DNA from 3 places in the Aeromonas sp. MR16 genome. Region 2 is predicted to be linked to each of the others. Evidence: riboswitches for the same ligand, from Rfam matches in the RefSeq annotation. Region 2 holds a riboswitch; each other region holds the start of a gene.
What was found. Region 2 has a riboswitch for cyclic di-GMP ahead of MM194_RS11445 (glycosyl hydrolase family 18 protein). Riboswitches for the same ligand answer to the same signal wherever they lie in the genome.
Positions count from the first base shown of each region.

Region 1: another riboswitch for cyclic di-GMP. It lies ahead of MM194_RS16195 (glycosyl hydrolase family 18 protein); the one in region 2 lies ahead of MM194_RS11445 (glycosyl hydrolase family 18 protein).
Region 3: another riboswitch for cyclic di-GMP. It lies ahead of gbpA (N-acetylglucosamine-binding protein GbpA); the one in region 2 lies ahead of MM194_RS11445 (glycosyl hydrolase family 18 protein).

Region 1 is NZ_JAKZFK010000024.1:52,542-58,794, reverse strand. It holds gene MM194_RS16200 (ExeM/NucH family extracellular endonuclease) at 1-1,539, opposite strand, end outside; cyclic di-GMP riboswitch class I at 1,834-1,916, shown strand; gene MM194_RS16195 (glycosyl hydrolase family 18 protein) at 2,062-5,058, shown strand; gene MM194_RS16190 (ABC transporter permease subunit) at 5,393-6,253, shown strand, end outside.
Region 2 is NZ_JAKZFK010000013.1:6,364-12,616, forward strand. It holds gene MM194_RS11445 (glycosyl hydrolase family 18 protein) at 20-2,620, opposite strand; cyclic di-GMP riboswitch class I at 2,732-2,818, opposite strand; gene MM194_RS11450 (PAS domain-containing hybrid sensor histidine kinase/response regulator) at 3,020-6,253, opposite strand, start outside.
Region 3 is NZ_JAKZFK010000052.1:3,745-9,997, reverse strand. It holds gene MM194_RS21340 (sulfate ABC transporter ATP-binding protein) at 1-436, shown strand, start outside; gene cbl (HTH-type transcriptional regulator Cbl) at 532-1,479, shown strand; gene MM194_RS21330 (cytochrome b/b6 domain-containing protein) at 1,577-2,107, opposite strand; gene gbpA (N-acetylglucosamine-binding protein GbpA) at 2,215-3,639, opposite strand; cyclic di-GMP riboswitch class I at 3,701-3,786, opposite strand; gene MM194_RS21320 (M3 family metallopeptidase) at 4,169-6,019, shown strand; gene MM194_RS21315 (glycoside hydrolase) at 6,077-6,253, opposite strand, start outside.

The DNA.
Region 1 (6,253 bases), on a different contig from region 2:
GCCATCTCCATTCTCGTAGCAACCCGATCCCTTGGATTTCAGGTGGTTGACCACCAGGGTGAGCGGCTCGTTGCCACCCGTGACTGTGAAGCTCTGCACCAGGGAGTCACGCTGGCCGGCGGTCTTGGCGACGCCACCTGTGATGTAGCGCTGCTCGGGCAGCTGGATCAGGCTGGCATCGCCGCTCGGGGTCAGTTTGGCCGGACGGTAGATCATGGCCACCATGATGGCGTCGCCACCGAAGAAGCGATCCTGACCGAGCAGGGCCTTGGGCAGGCTGACGAAGGCGTAGTGCTGGCTGACGTCTTTCTGCTGGGCGTTCAGGCTCGCGACCAGGTCGCTGATGGCGGAGTGATCGTCGAAGCCATTGTTCTCCATCTCCATCAGGCCGAGGAGATCTGCGTCCATCTCGGTGATGGCGTTGACTATCTTGGTGCGCTGCTGCTGGAAGTCGGTCAGATCCTTGGCGCCGCGGTTGCAGCCCTTGGCGCTGTCCGCATCCGCCTGATCCACGCAGAGCACGTTGAGGGCGCCGCCCACGCTGGAGTGGCTGGTGAAGTAGTTGAGCACGTTGAAGCTGCCGATACGCAGGTCAGTGCCGGCGGTGCGGGCCGGGGCGCTCTGGCGATCGTTCTCGTCGGTGCGCAACAGATCCCCCGCGGTGATGGCCTGCTCTTTTGGCACTATCAGCCGGTATTCGTTGTAGCTGTAGCCGACCAGGGCCTCCAGGTTGACCGGCGCATCACCGACGCGCAGGTAACCCTGCTCCGGCTCCCAGGCCGGCAGCCAGGGCAGTTTGCCGTCGGCCGCCTTGAAGTCGGATTCGAGGAACACCCGGTTACCGGCATTGGTTTGTGCCAGTGCCTTGGCTTCGTCGCTGCCCGCCACGTGCAACTGGGTCGGCTTCATCAGTGGCGCCAGGTGGGAGAGCACCAGGTTATTGCGCTTGGCGGCGTAGTCGTAGCTGAAGTTGCGGCTTATTTTGAGCTCACTATCGGCATCGAGTCGCACCCGCATCCCCTCGTGGCGCTCCAGCGCCCGGGCCAGGGTTTCCCCCTCCAGCACCCGCAGCGCCGTGGCGGCCGGGGCACTGCCCTGTGCCACGACCTGCAGACGCGCGCTGCCGCTATCGAAGACAGGCTTGAGCTGGGTGTGGTTGAAATACTCTTCGACCTTGGCTTCCAGACAGATCACGGCACCCGGCTTGATGCCCGGGTATTTGGTCGCGAAATTCTTGTCGTTCAGGTAGACGAAGATGCCGTCCGAGGTCTGGGGGTTGCCATCCCCCTGCAGGTCCTGCAGGTAGAAGCCCTTGTTCAGGCTCTCGCCGAGGGCGGAGACCACGGCCTTGACCGAGACGCTCTGTGTGCTTTCAAACAGATCATCCGGGATCAGCGGGCTCTTGTCGCCACTGCCTTGAATGGCGGGGATGGGGGTGAGGGCATTGTCGGCCGGGCAACTGAAGCCGGCGGCATAGACAGACGGGGACGCAAGGGCGAGCCCCACGGCCAGCGACAGCAGGGTAGGTGTTCCTTTCATGGGTATTCCTTTTTTATTTTTGCCAGTGTTTCCATAGCCTTGGCTCGTTGACCAAGGGCGCGCATTGTCACATTTCTGGCAGTTCATACCAGTGAGCCAACGCACATTACTGGGAGACAAAAGAGGCCGATTTCATTTATTTGATCTGGCTAACAAGTTGAAATAACTGACAAATGTGTCACTTGGTGAAAGTGGAAATACTGTGATCCCGCTGGCGTTTACATATTTCTCTTCGAGAACAAAGATTGAGCATCTGCAACTTGCTTCCTATACTCGCCCTGTTCCTCACGGAACCCAGGTAAAGGGCAAACCGGCAGCGATGCCGGGACGCAAAGCCTCCGATCTGCCCCTTCGGGCCAGATAGCGGGGTTTCCCCGGGTGACATGAGGGTATGTGGCCCGTCCATGGCCTGTCGTCGACCCTTCTCCCCTGTTGCTATTGCGCTTTGCCCGGTCTTAAAAGCCAAGACAAAACAAGGAAGATAAAACAATGCAACAGACCTTCAGGCCCAGCAGGCTTGCCATGCTGGTTGCCCTCGCGGCCATGCCCGCCTGGGCGCACGCCGCTTATCCCGTCTATCAGGCTGGCACTGCTTACAAGGCTGGCGATGTCGTCAGCAACGTCGGCAACCTCTACGAATGCAAAGAATTCCCCTACTCCGGTTGGTGCGGCGCCTCGCCCTACCACTATGCCCCCGGCGTTGGCGCCGTCTGGGCCGATGCCTGGAAACCCTTCAGCGACGGTGGCACCGCGCCGGCCCTTGGGCTCGCCATCAGCTCGCCCGCCGTTGGTAGCGCTTTCAACGAAGGCACCCCGGTGGCCCTGGCGGTGAGCCTGAGTGGCAACAGCAGCGGCCTGGTCAAGGTCGAGTATCTGATCGATGGCACCCAGGTGGCGCTGAGCAGCGCGGCCCCCTGGTCGGCCAGCTGGGTGGCGAGCGGCGTCGGTCCCCATCAGCTCAAGTCCCGTGGGCTGGACAAGGATGGCAAGGTCTTGAGCGAGGCCAGCGTCAGCTTCAATGTCAGCGCCGTGGTGGCGCCAGAGGCGCCCAAGGTGAGCATCAGCAGCCCGGCCGCTGGCGCCAAGCTGACCCTGGGCCGCGCCGCCACCGTGACGGCAAATGTGACTGACGCCAACAACGACGTGGCCAAGGTAGAGCTCTTTGTGAATGGCCAGAAGGTGGGTGAAGACAGCAGCGCCCCCTGGCAACTGAGCTGGACGCCGCAGAACAAGGGCCTCACCGGCCTCAAGCTGGTGGCCACCGACAAGGCCAATCTGGTCGGTGAATCGAGCCAGGTAGATGTGCAGGTGGAAGAGGCTGCGCTGCCGCCTACCGGTGGCAACCTCTCCTGCGACGTGCGCCAGGTCTACCGCGCCGATGGCAGCGAGTGTATGGGGGATGACCATGCCCGCCGCGTCATCGGCTACTTCACCTCCTGGCGCACCGGCAAGAACGGCCTGCCCGCCTACCTGGTCAGCGACATTCCCTGGGACAAGATCACCCACATCAACTATGCGTTCGCCGGGGTGGACGAGCAGAGCCACCTGATCAAGGTGGACGATGCCGCCACCAAGATGACCTGGCAGGGCATTCCGGGCGCCGAGATGGATCCCGAGTTCGCCTACCAGGGTCATTTCAACCTGCTGTCGAAGTACAAGAAGCAGTATCCGGACGTGAAGACGCTGATCTCCGTGGGGGGCTGGGCCGATACCCGTGGCTTCTACACCGCCACCACCAAGGGTGACTGCTCGGTGAACACCGCCGGCATCAACGCCTTCGCCGACTCGGCGGTGGGCTTCATCCGCCACTACGGCTTCGACGGGGTGGACGTGGACTATGAGTACCCCACCTCCATGAAGGATGCGGGCAACCCCAACGACTTCCCGCTCTCCAACCAGTGCCGGGCCAAGCTGTTTGCCAACTACGAGGTGCTGATGAAGACCCTGCGTACGCGGCTGGACAGCGCCGGCACCGAGGATGGCCGCAAGTACATGCTGACCATCGCTTCGCCGGCGTCGGCCTATCTGCTGCGCGGCATGGAGAACTTCCAGGTCACCCGGTATCTGGATTACGTCAACCTGATGACCTATGACTTCCACGGCGCCTGGAACAACTTCGTGGCCCACAACGCCGCGCTGTTCGACAACAAGGCAGATCCCGAACTGGCCCAGTGGGGCGTCTACAGTCAGGCCCAGTACGGCGCCATCGGCTATCTGAACGCGGCCTGGTCGGCCCACTACTTCCGTGGCGCCCTGGCGGCCGGCAAGATCAACATAGGGGTGCCTTACTACACCCGTGGCTGGCAAGGGGTCACCGGCGGTACCCATGGTCTCAACGGCAAGGCGGCCCTGCCGAGCCAGAGCAATTGCCAGCCGGGCACGGGGGGCAGCACCATCCCCTGCGGCAACGGCGCTGTCGGCATCGACAACATCTGGCACGATCTGGACAAGAACGGCAACGAGGTCGGCGCCGGCGCCGTGCCCATGTGGCATGCCAAGAACCTGGAGCACGCGGCCAGCCTCGGCATCACCACACTGCCGAGCTATGGCACCGCCTGGGGTCTGGATCCCAACAACCCGGCGGACGTGATCCAGGGCAAGTACGTGCGTTACTACGACGACAAGGCGCAGGCGCCCTGGCTGTGGAACGAAGAGAAGAAGGTGTTCCTCTCCACCGAAGATGAAGAGTCCATGGGCAAGAAGCTGGACTACATCGTCAAGCGCGGCCTGGGGGGCGTCATGTTCTGGGAGATGGCGGGGGACTACGACTTCGACGCTGCCAAGAACGAATATGTCATGGGCAGCACCCTCACCAGCCTGGCCTACGACAAGTTCAGCAAGGCGAGCAAGGCCAGCCTGAAGCAGAACGATCTGCCGGTCCCGGCCGCTCAGCTCGACATTGGCGTCAGCCTCTCGGGCTTCAAGGAGGGGGATTCCAACTACCCGATCAACCCGACCCTCAAGCTCATCAACAAGTCGACCCAGACCATACCGGGCGGCACCCGCATCGAGTTCCTGATGCCCACTTCCACCTCTGACACCATCACGGATCAGAGCGGCATGGGGCTCAAGGTGGTGGAGAGCGGCGGCAACCAGAACTCCGACGGCATCGCGAGCGAGAAGGACTTCCACAAGGTGGCCATGACGCTGCCGACCTGGAAGGCCTGGACACCGGGCTCTGACGTCGAAGTGGCCATGACCTACTACCTGCCGGCGGCGGGGGTGCCGAGCGGCATACGCCTCGTCAGCGGCAGCCAGACCATAGGCCTGAAGTCCGACTTCCCGGCCTTGGCCGAGGCGGTGCTGGGCAGCGGTGATGGCGGCACCGGTGGCACGAGCTGCAGCAGCCAGAGCGTCAATCCGGCGGAGTACAATGCCTACCCGGCTTGGCCGCGCGGGGATCACGCCAACGGCAACGATCGTATGACCAATGGCAAGGCCGTCTGGCAGGCAAACTGGTGGACCAGCAGCGAACCCAAGGCGGGTGACGGCAGCTGGAAGCTGGTATGCAACTACTGATGTGGCGAAGCGGCATCTTTCTGATGCCATGTAGAGACGACCAATCCGGAGCTCAGGCTCCGGATTTTTTATGAGATGTGGCTGGTGCAGCCCCGCTCGATGGCGTGGCCTTTTCAAGGCACCCGGGCCCGATGGTCATCAGATCGGCACGGAGACTCTCAAGCTTCGCGGTAAGCGCTTCAAAAAGGTGTGGCTATTCAAGATGTTCGTTCTAAAGTAGCGGTAACAGGCACGGGGTTGGTGTTGCCGCCAATTCAAGGACCCATGCCGGCAAGGAGAGGCCGCTGCGCGGAATGACGCGGCCATGCAAGCGCAACAAGGACGAGGTTTCCCCATGCTGTCGTATTTTCTGCGTCGGATGCTGCTCATCATCCCGACCTTTCTCGGAATCACCCTGCTCGTCTTCAGCATCACCCGTTTCGTGCCGGGCGGCCCGGTGGAGCGCATGATGCTGCAGGCGCAGGTCTCCCAGAACGAGACCGGGCGCTCCAGTGGCAGCAAGGGGGCCCAGGCGCTCTCCGACGAGCAGATCGAGGAGCTCAAGGCCTTCTACGGTCTGGACAAGCCCATGCTGATCGCCTACTGGGAGTGGCTGCAGAAGCTGGCGGTGCTGGATCTGGGGGAGTCGACCCGCTACTACGAGCCGGTGTGGGGCCTCATCAAGGACAGGCTGCCGGTCACGGCCTTCTTCGGGCTGGCGACCTTCCTGCTGAGCTACGCCGTCTCCATCCCCCTCGGGGTGGCCAAGGCGCTCAGGCATAACAGCCGCTTCGACTCCTTAAGCTCCATGCTCATCTACATGGCCTATGCGCTGCCCGCCTACGTGGTGGGGATCTTCCTCATCACGGTGTTTGCCTTCCACCTGGAGTGGCTGCCCATGGGGGGCTTCCCGGGGGACGAATTCGATTCGACGCAAGGGGCCTGGGAACAGATCCGCGTGTTGTTCAGCCACGCCCTGCTACCGCTGATCGCCTACGCCATCGGCGACTTCGCCATCCTCACCATGACCATGAAGAACAGCCTGATGGAGAACCTGTCGGCGGATTACGTGCGCACCGCCGTGGCCAAGGGGCTGCCGTTTCGCAAGGCGGTCACCCATCACGCCATGCGCAACAGCCTGATCCCCATCGCCAGCCATTTAGGGTCCGTGCTCACCGTCTTCTTCGGCGGGTCTTTTCTCATCGAGACCATCTTC
Region 2 (6,253 bases):
GCCCCATTCCTGATGGCAATCAGTTGCAGCTGGCAGCCCCCTGATCGGCCCAGACCGATGCCTTGCCGGGCTCATCGCCCTTGGTCCAGTACTGGGCCTTCCACTTGCGTCCGTTGTGGTTGGTGAGATCCCCGGCGTTGTAGGCCACAGTGGCATTCCAGCCGAGCTGCACCTGGCTCACCAGCTTCCACTGATCGGCGCTCTGGCTTGGCTCGTTGCCCTGGGTCCAGTACTTGGCCTGCCACACCAACTGCTTGTGGCTCACCTTGTCATTGGTGTTGTAGACGGTGCCGGCACTCCAGGCCGGCCAGTTGGCTGCATCGGGATCGGTTGCCTCGCAGCCGCCACCTGTACTCGCTGGCTTGACGGTCAGGCGGGTGCCAGCGCTGGCGTCCAGTGCCCCGTCGGTGACCACCAGGGTCAAGTCATAGGTGGTATCGCTAGTCACGCTCGGGCCTGTGACCACCAGGGTCGCACTGTTCTGACCGGTGGCGGTGAGACCCGCTGGCAGGCTCCACTGGTAGCTCAGCACATCACCGTTCGGATCGGAGGCGGTGGCCTTGATGGTCACCTGCTTGCCGGATTCGACGCTGACGGAGGCCGGCACTGTCACCACGGGTGGCAGGTTCGGCTGCGGCGCCTTGTTGGTCACCACCACCTGATCCTTGGCCACGAGGTTGTGGTCGTCGGTGACGGTCAGCTCGAACACCAGGTTGATGTCGGCACTGACGGCATCCAGCACCACACGGGCCTTCGCCTGAGTAGCATCGAGCAGGGAAGCCTGCGGGCCCGAAACCTGCTTCCAGCTATAGCTCAGCACACCGTTCTCGGGGTCATGGGAGGCACTGCCATTGAGGGTCACCTCGGCCGGGCCGGTGACGCTCAGATCGCTACCGGCATTGGCCACCGGCGGCTTGTTGACCGGTGGCGTGGTGCCGCCGTCCCCATTGCCGAGCCCCTCGTGCATGGCGTTGAGGATGTCGCCGTTGTCCGCATCGATCTCCCAGGCGAACAGGCCGCCGAGCTGGTTGGCCAGCACGTACTGCCCCTTGGCCTTGACCGAGCGATCGTTGTCGAAGCTGATGAGCTCGCCGGTGCTGGCCTTGAAGACGTAGGGAGCCTCGGCCACCTCGTCATACCCCTGCTCCCAGCCGGCGCCCATGCGGTTGTTGACGATGTCGCGGTAATCCACCACGCCATTCTCCCAGGTGCCCTTGACGGGGCCGGTGGCGGTGCCGGTGAAGGGATTACCGGCCTGGTAGCCGTTGACCCCGGTCCAGCCACGGCCATACATGGCCGCACCGACCACTATCTTGCCCGGCGTCACCCCCTGACCGAGCAGCGCCTTGACACCCTTGTCGGTGGTGTACTTGGTGGCGGGATCCCAGCTCGATGCAAACAGGTTGGTCTGGTGAGCCAGGTTCTTCAGATCGAAGGCGCCACTGAAGTCGTAACTCATCAGGAAGATGTGATCCATGTACTGCTGGGCCGCTTGATAGTCCACCTTGGCAATCTTGTCACCACCGGCGCTGATGGCCGAGGTGAGCTCGTACTGGCGACCGGTCTCGGCTTCCAGCTCATCGAGCATGACGCGCAGCTCTTTCATCAACGCCACATAGGTGGCGCCATCGTTCGGGCCGCCCAGGTTGGGGTTGGCACCCTGTCCGCCCGGGAACTCCCAGTCGATGTCCACCCCATCGAAGAACTTCCAGGTCTGCAGGTACTCCTTCATGGAGGCGACGAAGGTGTCGCGCTTGGCCTTGTCACTGAAGAAATAGAAGGGGTCGGACAGTGTCCAGCCCCCCACGGAGGGGAGGATCTTGAGGTCGGGGTTGGCCTTCTTGAGGGCCATCAGGTTGCCGAAGTTGCCCTTGTAGGGCTCATCGAAGGCGGTGAGATTACCCTGCCCCATCTGGACGGCGGCCCAGGGATCGTGGATGGAGACCTTGAAGTCCTCGCGACCGGCACAGGAGCGCTGCAGCGCCTCGAAGCTGCCGGAGATCTCCTTGAGGCTATCGTTGATGCCGTTACCGCCACAGATGGGGGTGAAGCCATAGAGGATGTGAGTCAGGTTCTTGGCCGGGATCTTGTCCACGGTGAACTTGCGGCCATAGACGCCCCACTCCACGTAGTAGGCCCCCACCACCTTGCCGGACTTGTTGGTATAAGGCTTGTTGTTCTCTTGCAGCGGCGCATTGAGCGGCGCCAGGTGGCTGCCGTCCGTGTCGGCCACCACTATCTCCTTCTTGTCGGAGAGGGTGCAGCCATCGGCGTTGCACAGGGCCACTTGCATCTGGTAGCGGCCGCCCTTGGTGACCTTGAAGTTGGCGGTACCCGCGGCGGAGGCGGGACCGGACCACACCTCCTTGCCATCGAGCAGTACCTTGGCGGTCTGGCCCACATCGCCGGACCAGAGGTTCCAGGTTACGCTGACGGGAGCACCATCCTTATGGACGGTGACCAGCTTGTTGTAGGAGGTAGCGGCCTGATCGACCTGGATGATGGCAAACTTGGTCTCACCCCAACCGATGGTGGGTTTGCCGGGGGCGGCAGCGAGAGCAGAGGTAGAACAGAGCCCCCCGACCAGCAATGCCAGCAGGGAATGTTTTGGACTGAACATAGTTGAACTTCCTTATTTCGTTATTGGTATGAGCAACGAAAAAGGCAACGCAACCTGACAGGTAACGCAGACGACATCGACACCATGGCTTGGCCCATGGACGATACAACCTGTGGTGGCCCCGCTATCCTAGGTACTTTGACCCTTAGACCGGAGGCTTTGCGTCCCGGACTTTCGTCCGGTTTGCCTTTTTACACAACTTGATTTGCGATGAAAATAATCGCCGAATGACTATAGATGAGAGAAATGGCCCCGCCACCTAGTAGAAATGACAGTGAAAGGGACTCACGATTCATAGATGGCAGCGAACACGCCTGCAAAATCACGACATACGCGTCGATATCTCGAAATTAGAACTGTTGCCCCTCTGCCGAGCAATGATGGGTTCTGTGATTCCAGTCACGCAACGGGCAGCAACAAGCTGTTCATCAGCGCCCGCAGCTTGAGGGGCTTGACCGGTTTGCTGACGTAACCGAAGCCGTGCTCGCGGATCTGCGCCTGCAGCTCGCTCTTGCGATCCGCGCTGATGATGATGCCGCCGATGCCATTGCCGTGGGCCAACCGGATCATGTGCAGCGCCTGCAACCCGGTCTTGCCGTCATCCAGGTGATAATCCGACAACACCAGTTGTGGCAGGAAGCCGTCACCGATGAGTGCCTGCGCCTGCTCCAGACTCTGGGCGCACATCACCTCGCAGCCCCAGCGCCCCAGCAGGGAGTGCATGGCGGTGAGGATGTCCTCCTCGTTGTCGATGCAGAGGATCCTGATCCCCTCCAGCTGGCTGTCCCGCACCGCCGGAGCCGTCGCCTGGCTGGGCATCACGGGCCGGGTCGCGAGATTTAACGTAATGGCGAACACGGATCCCGCCTGTGGCCAGCTGCGCAGGGAGAGCGGGTGACCCAAGACCAGCGAGATGCCGCGGGCGATGGCGAGCCCCAGCCCCAGTCCCTGCTCCCTGGCGGTGCGCGAATGATCGAGGCGGGAGAACTCGTCAAAGATCGCCTCCTGCTTGTCGAGGGGGATGCCGGGGCCATTGTCCCACACCTCGATGCGCACCTTGTCCCCCAGCCGACGGCAGCCGAGCAGCACTCGGCCCCCCGGGTTGTAGCGAAACGCATTGGTGAGGAAGTTCTGCAGCACCCGGCGCAGCAGGCGCACGTCGCTGTAGACCGCGAGCTTGCTCTCCACCACCGAGAACTGGATCTCCCCCGCCTGGGCCAGCACCCCGAACTCCGCCTTGAGGTTGTCGAGCACGTCTCGCAGGGCGAAATCGAGCTTCCTGGCCTTGAACTTGCCGGCCTCGAGCCGGGAGATGTCGAGCAAGTCGGTGATGAGGTCCTCGGTCGCCCCCAGGGCATCGTCGATGTGGCGGGCGATGCGGACCTGCTCTGCCCTCTGATCCACTCCCTGCTCCCCCTCCTGGGGCAGCATCTCCAGCAGGGAGGAGGTGAACAGCTTGGCCGCGTTCAGCGGTTGGGTCAGATCGTGGCTCACCGCCGCCAGGAAGCGGCTCTTGGAGTGGTTGGCCCGCTCCACCTGCTGATTCACCAGCAGAAGCTGACGGTTGAGCTCGGATAGCTCGTGGGTGCGCTCGGCCACCCGCGCCTCCAGGTGTTCGTTGGCCTCTCGCAGCACCCGCTCCGCCGCCCGGAAGGGAGTGATGTCGGTGAAGGTCATGACGAAACCGCCGGCCGGCATGGGGTTGCCCTGCATCTCGATCACCCGCCCATCCGGTCGCTCCCGCGCCGAGACGTGGGGGCTGCCGCGCTGCATGAAGGCGACCCGGCGCGCCACATGAGCCTCCAGCTCGCCCGGACCGCACAGCCCCTGCTCGGCGTTGTAGCGGATGATCTCCTCGATGGAGCGCCCCACCTGGATGAGACCGGGGGGATAGTGGAACAGCTCTATGTAGCGCCGGTTCCAGGCCACCAGCTTGAGTTCCCTGTCCACCACCGAGATCCCCTGCCCCATGTGTTCGATGGCACCCTGCAGCAGGCCCCGGTTGAAGCGAAACACATCCGAGGCCTCGTCCACTATGGTGGCGATCTCCTCGAGTTGCATGTTGCGCCCCTGCAGGGCCGAGGCCAGCACCAGCCGGGCGGACGAGGCGCCAAAGACCCCGGCCAGCAGCCGCTCGGTGTGGGCGATAAGCTCCGCCGACGCCTGCATCTGGGGGGCCAGGGTTCCGCCGCGTTCACCGGCGAAGCGGCCGAAAGCGCGCTTGACCCGGCTCGAGCCGACGAAGCGGGCCGCCAGCATCTCCAGCTCCTTGACCGAGACCCGCGCCTGATAGAGCGCCGCCAGATCCCGGCTCGGCTTGCCGACGAAATTCGCCGCCTGCAGCCGCTCGCTCACCGCCGCCCGCGACAACAAGGAGCCCGCCACATAGCCGAGCAGGTTGAGCAGCAGGCTCAGGAAGATGCACCAGGCTCCTAGGCTCAGATCGCGAAAAGCGGGCCAGTCCGGCGGCGCCAGCAGCGCCTCCAGCGGCGAGCCCGCCAGCAACCCGCTCTCCGCCAGCAGGGTGAGGAACCAGAGGCTGACCCCGAGCGCGAGGCCAAGGTAGACCCCCTTGCGGTTGCCGTGTCGCCAGTAGAGACCGAGCAGCAGCGCCGGGGCGAACTGGGCCACGGCGCCGAACGACAGGTAGCCGATGCGCGACAGGCTGGTGAGATCGCCGAGCCAGAGATAGAGCGCCCAGGCCGCCAACAGGATCAGCAGGATGGCGCCACGGCGCACCTGCAGCAGCAACCGCATCAACCGCTCGTCCCGCCCCTGTTGCCAGAAGCGGCGCAGCAATACCGGCAGCACCAGATCGTTGCTGACCATGATCGCCAGGGCGATGGTGCAGACGATCACCATGCCGGTGGCCGCCGAGGTACCGCCGAGAAACGCCAGCATCGCCATGCCGTCGTAGCCCAGCGACATGGGGAGGCTGATCACATAGGTATCCGAGCCCATGCCGGCCCCCACCCACTGCTTGCCCGCCAGCGCCAGCGGCCAGATGAAGAGCCCCATCAGGAACAGGTAGAGCGGGAACAGCCAGCGCGCCCAGTGCAGATCCTGACCCTGGTTGTTCTCCACCACAGTCACGTGGAACTGGCGCGGCAGGCAGATGACGGCGCACATGGCGACCAGGGTATAGATGGCGAGCTCCAGCAGGCTGCCCGGGGTAACCGCCACCACGGCATCGAGAAAGTCGCGGGTCACCTGGGCGTGGGCCGGGCTCGGCTTGGCGATGATGAGCCAGAGCGCGAAGCCCCCCACCCCCATGAAGGCGAGCAGCTTGACCACGGATTCGAAGGCGATGGCCACCACCATACCGCGGTGGTGCTCGGTGGCATCCAGGTTGCGGGTACCGAACAAGATGCTGAACAGCGCCAGCAACAGGGCGACGCCGAGGGCCAGCCCGGCGCTGTTGCCAGCTGTCGAACCCAGGGTACCGACGGGCACAGCGTTGGCCATCAGCAGGTCCAGCCCGGTGACGATCGCCTTGAGCTGCAGCACCAGGTAGGGAAGTATGCCCATGATGGCGATCAGGCTGATCACCATGGCGAGGCGCTGGGACTTGCCATAGCGGGCGGCGATGAAGTCGGCGATGGAGGTGATGTGCTCGCGCTTGGCCACCAGGAT
Region 3 (6,253 bases), on a different contig from region 2:
TGCCGGTCGAGTCGAGCAGATAGGCACCCCGGCCGAGGTCTATGACCAGCCGGCCAGCTCCTTCGTGCACAGCTTCCTCGGCAGCGTGAACCTGTTCCGCGGGCGGGTGGCGGAGCAGGGGCTCGGCATCGGCGAACAGCGACTGGGTGGCTCGGCGGCATCTCACTTGGCTCAGGGCAGCGCGGCCATCGCCTATGTGCGTCCCCACGAGCTGGATATTCTGCCGGCGGAGGCGATCGGCGGCATCAGCGCCACCATCACCCGTCTGCTGCCCATGGGGCCGCGGATCCGGGTCGAGCTGCGGGGCATAGGTGACACCCAAGGGGCTCACTATGAGGTCGAATTGAGCAAAGAGGCGGCCCGTGCGCTGACGCCGGGTCAAGGGGTGCGCTTGGTGGCCAGGCAGGCCCAGCTCTATCCGGACTACCAGATCTAGGGCGCTGTGCATCCATCGAGTGAGTTCAGGCTTGAAACAGATAACAAGGCCGCGGGGTCAACCCCACGCGGCCGGTCAGCGCAGGAGGCGATGACGTGAACTTTCAGCAACTACGCATTATTCGTGAGGCGGCCCGGCGGGACTACAACCTGACCGAGGTCGCCAACGCCCTCTTTACTTCCCAGTCCGGGGTCAGCCGCCATATTCGCGAGCTGGAGGAAGAGCTTGGGCTAGAGCTGTTCATTCGCTACGGCAAGCGCCTGCTCGGCATGACGGAGCCGGGCAAAGAGCTGCTGGTGATCGCCGAGCGCATCCTGGGGGATGCCAACAACATCCGAAAGCTGGCCAGCACCTTCGCGAACCGCGACTCGGGCCGGCTGTTGGTGGCGACCACTCATACCCAGGCGCGCTACGCGTTGCCACGGGTGGTGAAGGCGTTTCGCGAGCAGTTTCCTCTGGTGCAACTGGAGCTGCGCCAGGGCAGCCCGGAGGAGATAGTGCGGTTGGTGCAGACCGGCGAGGTGGACATCGGCATCAGCAGCGAGCAGCTCGATCGCAGCGAAGGGGTGGTGGCCTTCCCCTATTACCGCTGGCACCACAACATAGTGGTGCCCGAGCAGCATCCCCTGACCGCCGAGCGGGATCTGACCCTGGCGGCGTTGGCGCACTGGCCCATCGTCACCTATCAATCGGGTCTGACCGGCCGGGCGCGGGTGGACGAGGCCTTCGCCGAGGCGGGGATAGCGCCGCAGATCCTGCTGACCGCCCAGGATTCAGACGTCATCAAGACCTATGTCGAGCTGGAGATGGGGGTCGGCATACTGGCGGACATGGCGTTCGACGCCCAGCGCGACAAGGGGCTGGTGCAGCTCGACGGTAGCCGGCTGTTTGCGCCCCACACCGCCTGGATCGGCCTCAAGCAGGGGCAGTTCCAGCACAACTTTGCCTGGCAGTTCATCCAGCTGTGCAACCCAGAGCTGGCGCTGGCGGATATTCAGGCGCGGGCCATGGGAAACGAACCGCAGCTCGATTACCAGATCTGATGCCTGCCGCGAGATGAGAAAACAGGGAGCATATGGCTCCCTGTTTGTTTGTCAGCCATCGATGGAAAGCCTGTCTCCGCTACGAGACGCCGTCGGCCTATTTGCCGGTGTGGGGCCCCAGCATGCGGTAGAGGGTGCGATCGCCCTTGATCCTGTGGTGGTACAGGGCCGCTACCACGTGCAGCATGACCAGGGTGGCCAGCGACAGGCAAGCGAGGCGGTGAACACGAAAAAAGAAGGCATTGACCTCGGGGTTGTCGATCGGATTGGCGATCGGGTAGAGCCAGAACAGGGAGTAATCCTGCTCCAGCATCAGGAAGCCGCTCAGCAGCACGACGAACATCAGCCCGTAGAGCAGGGCATGAGCCAGCTTGACCCATCCGTGATGATGGTTGGCACCATTCTCGGGCAGGGGAGCCCTCAGATGTTGCCAGCCCCAGCGCAGCAGGAAGAGTGGGGCTATCAGGGTGGCCATCGACATGTTCAGCACCGACAGAAACTGGAACAACCGGGGGTGACTGTCGATCACCAGGTGCATCAGATAGCCGGCCAGGGTGGCGTAGAGAATGACGACGGCCATCAGCCAGTGCAGCAGGCGACTCAGGGGGTCATAGTAGTGTTGCGTCATAGTGTTTGTCCGACAGGGGCGCTCGCGGTGCTCAAGGCACCGGGATCCCGGATAACAGGCACAAAAAAAGAGGCCGCTCGGGCCTCTTCTGTTCAGGAGTTGCGAGCTCAGTTCAGGGCTGTCCAGGCATCCTGCCAGTTGGTGCCCACACCGGGCTCATACTGGGTGGCCGAGCTCGTCCAGATGGTGCACCAGCCGCTGTAGGGGTAGGGCTTGCACTGATACGTCTTGCCGTTCTTGGGCTGCAACACCTTGGTGCCGGCCACATAGGACTTCAACCCCTCCGGGAAGCGGTACTGGTAGTCGCCGCCGCTGGCCGGATCCTTGAACATCAGGTCCAGGGTTTGCTGCAGGGAGGCACCGCCTGCCTTTGGCTTGCCTTCGATCACCAGCTGGTGGTGACCCGCGCTCAGGCCGCTGACCGCCATGGTGAAGCTCTGGCTGCTGTCCTTGATGTCGGCACTGGTCTGTCCCTTGGCGGCACCGCCATGGTCATACAGGGTGTTGGTGACCGCGAGATCCCCCTGGGCCGTGACGCTGAAGGCCAGGGTGACCTTGCCGTTGTCGAGCAGGTATTCGCTTTCCAGGCCGCTCACGCTGATGCTGTCGTTCACCGGAGGCTGCTGCTGCTCGAGCTGGACCTCGACCCGTTGCAGGTTGCTGCCCGCCTTAAGGTAGATGGGGTTCTGCCCGTAAACCGGGTTGAACTGGCCATCGGTGCCCTGCTGGCCGGCACGGATCTGGCTCTGCTCGGTATTGATCTTGGCGGCCAGATCGTGGGCCCAGTTGTTCTTCTGACCCTGCTCGGAGGAGCCGATGGTCAGCACCGTCTGCAGATCGGTGCGTTCGCCGTTGGCGTCGAACACCCGGGTCTTGGCCTTGTCGCCGGCCACCAGATCGGTGGAGGGGTAGATGGTCCCGCCCTGGCTCCAGGTCAGCGGCGGCTGGGTGCCACCATCGAACTGGGCATCGATCATGTTGTAGAAGCTGTTGGCGGTATCACCCACCTCCCAGACTCCCAGGATCACCTGATAGCCGGTGCGGGCCGGCAGGGTGCAGTTGTGGGTGACCTGCTTGGGTGGTTGTACCATGCCCCCGTCGATGACGCAGAAGGGGTTCAGATCGAAGGAGTCCCGGGTCAGCGGCTGGTTCGGGTTCCAATCCTGCTTGGTGAGGTAGTAACGCCAGTTGCGGGTCACGTGGTTGGCGGTGAAGCTCCAGCTGATGGCGAAGGGTCCTGCCTGCACCGGGCGCTTGGTCCAGCGATCGCTGGTCTGAACGTCGAGCTCACCGAATTGCGGGTGGCCGGCCGAGGCGATCTGACCGTCGGCGGGGCCGCCATTGGGGAAGCCGGACGGCGCCTCCAGGCTCTGGGGCTCCCACTGGACGGCGCCACACTGGCTGTTGCCGCCGGTCTTGCACAGATAGTTGCGTGCCTCCGGCTGATTGATATAGCCATGGGCGAGTACGCCGCCGCTGGCCAGCAGCGCGAGCGCCGCCGCGAGGTGATTGAGTTGAGTTTTTGCTGCCATACATTCCTCTGTTCGACAGATGTGGGCAGTCAAGTTGGCTGGGGCCTTCCCCGAAATACGGTGCTGCAACCCCGCTATCCTGGACGAGACGTCTTTAGACCGGAGGCTTTGCGTCCTGGCCTTTCAACCAGTTTGCCAAATGACTACATATAGGGTCATTGCGTCGCGTTTGACGACGCGGTGCCATCATGTCTTATTTTGATTAAATTATTAAGTGTAAATCTTTACAGCTTGATCTCGTCGGAGTAGAGCCAATACTTAACTTTCTGTTTTTAAATGGCTATTGGATGGCCCACTTTGGGCGGATGCCCCCCTTTCGCTTAATTAACATGCAAATCTAATGCATTGTTTATTGCCGGTGAGCAAGACCTCGTGAGACAGGGCCTGGTCAGGGTCGCCGGTGCTACAGACATGGATAACGGCTTTTGATAGCGTGGTGAGGCGCATCCCGGCGCCCCTTGTCCGGCCACGGCCGGGCATCATCACAAGGCAAAGCGGCTCAGCCGCCACCGATAACAAGAGGGACCTTATGACTTCCATTGCCAGGAACTACCTGAACCAGCTCAACGCCGACTATCTGCAGGTGCACAGGCGCAAGGAGGACTTGTTCTGGTCCACCTACATGGGCACCAGCGACGATCAGGCGGGTTTTACCGCCGCCGAACAGGCCTACAAGACGTTTTGTGCCAACCCGGCCCGGCTGCCGGTGCTGCGCGAGATGCAGGCTCAGGCCGAAGAGACCGAGCTCAAGCGCGGCCTGGCTGGCTGGGTAGCCTTCTTCGAATGCAACGTGATCGAGGATCCAGCCGCCGCCGCTCTGATGGACGAGCTGGTGGCCGCCGAGGCGGCGCTCTTTGCCCGCCGTCGGGAGCTCAAGCTCAGCCTGCTGGACGAGCAGGGCCAGACGGTGGTCGGCAGCCTGCCCGCCGCCAGCACGGCGCTGGCCGCCAGTGCGAGCGAGCCGGTACGTCAGAGCGCCATCGCCATGTTCCATACCCTGGAGCAGTGGGTGGTGGACAACGGCTTCCTCGAGGTGGTGGCGCTTCGCAACCGCTTCGCCCGCGCCATGGGCTATCGGGACTACTTCGAGTACAAGGTGCGCAAGAACGAGCAGATGAGCCCGGAGCAGCTGTTCGCCGTGCTCGATGATTTCATCGCCCGCACCGAGCTGCGCCTGCACCAGAGTCTGGCCGAGTTGAAAGCGGCCAAGGGGGAGGCGGCGCTCCTGCCCCACAACCTGCGCTACAGCGTCAGTGGCGACGTGACCCGCCAGCTCGATCCCTATGTGCCGTTCGCGCGCGCGCTGAAGGATTGGGTCGAGAGCTTCCGCCGGCTCGGCATCCAGTACCGAGACGCGACCCTGACCCTGGATCTGCTGACCCGGGAGGGGAAATATGAGAACGGCTTCTGCCACGGCCCTGTGCCGAGTTTCTGGCAGGAGGGTCAGTGGGTGCCCGCCGTGGTCAACTTCACCAGCCTGGCGGATCCGGCCCAGGTCGGCAGCGGCTGGAGCGGTCTCAACACCCTGTTCCACGAGGGGGGCCATGCGGCGCATTTTGCCAACGTCACCGGCAACGCGCCCTGCTTCTCCCAGGAGTTTCCGCCTACCTCCATGGCCTATGCCGAGACCCAGTCCATGTTCTGCGACAGCCTGCTGGACGATGCGGACTGGCTCAAGCGCTACGCCAGGAACGCCGCGGGGGAGGAAATTCCTGACGCACTGATCCAGGCCATGCTCGAGGCCCGCCAGCCGTTCCGGGCCTTCAACGAGCGCCAGATTGCGCTGGTGGCCTACTTCGAGCGGGATCTCTACGCCATGGACGAGGCCGAGCGCACCCCGGCCGCCGTGCTGGCGCTGGCCCGTCGGTGGGAGCGCAAGATCCTGGGGGTGGAGAGCCCCCGCCCGCTGCTGGCCATCCCGCACCTGCTCAATCAGGAATCGGCCTGTGCCTATCACGGCTACTTGCTGGCGCTGATGGCGGTGGAGCAGACCCGCGCCTACTTCCTGCGCCGGGACGGCTACCTCACCGACAACCCGCGCATAGGCCCGGATCTCGCCGCCCACTACTGGGGGCCGGGCAACGGTATGACCCATGATCAGACGCTGCAGAGCCTCACCGGCGAGGGCTTCAGCGCCGGACCCCTGGCCCGGGCGTGCAACCAGAGCGTGGCCGAAGCCTGGGCGACGGCCACAGCCTGCATGGCGGCCGCGGGCCAGCGACCCCTCGCCGGTGACGGCACCCCGCTCAATGCCAGGATCCGGGTCGTGCACGGCGCCGAGCTCATCGCCGACAACAGCGAATCCGAGGCGCGCATGCTGGCGGACTTCGAGGCCTGGATCCGCCGCCACTATGGGGCCGAGTCCGCTGTGGCAGTCTGAACCATCCTGCAAACGAAGAGCCCTGCCAGTTGGCAGGGCTCTTTCATTTTGGGGCGCTCAGATCTTCAACAGGGTGACGGGCTTGTCCTTGAGGGCCACCAGCAACTGCCTGCCCGGCAGCTTGTGACCATCGATCTGGATGCTGCTGTTGCCGAAGTTTGCCACCAGCCGGCTGCCGTCGGAGAAGCGGGTCTCCTGCACCCGCCCCGCCCCGTCCCGCCAGCGGAAGCCCAC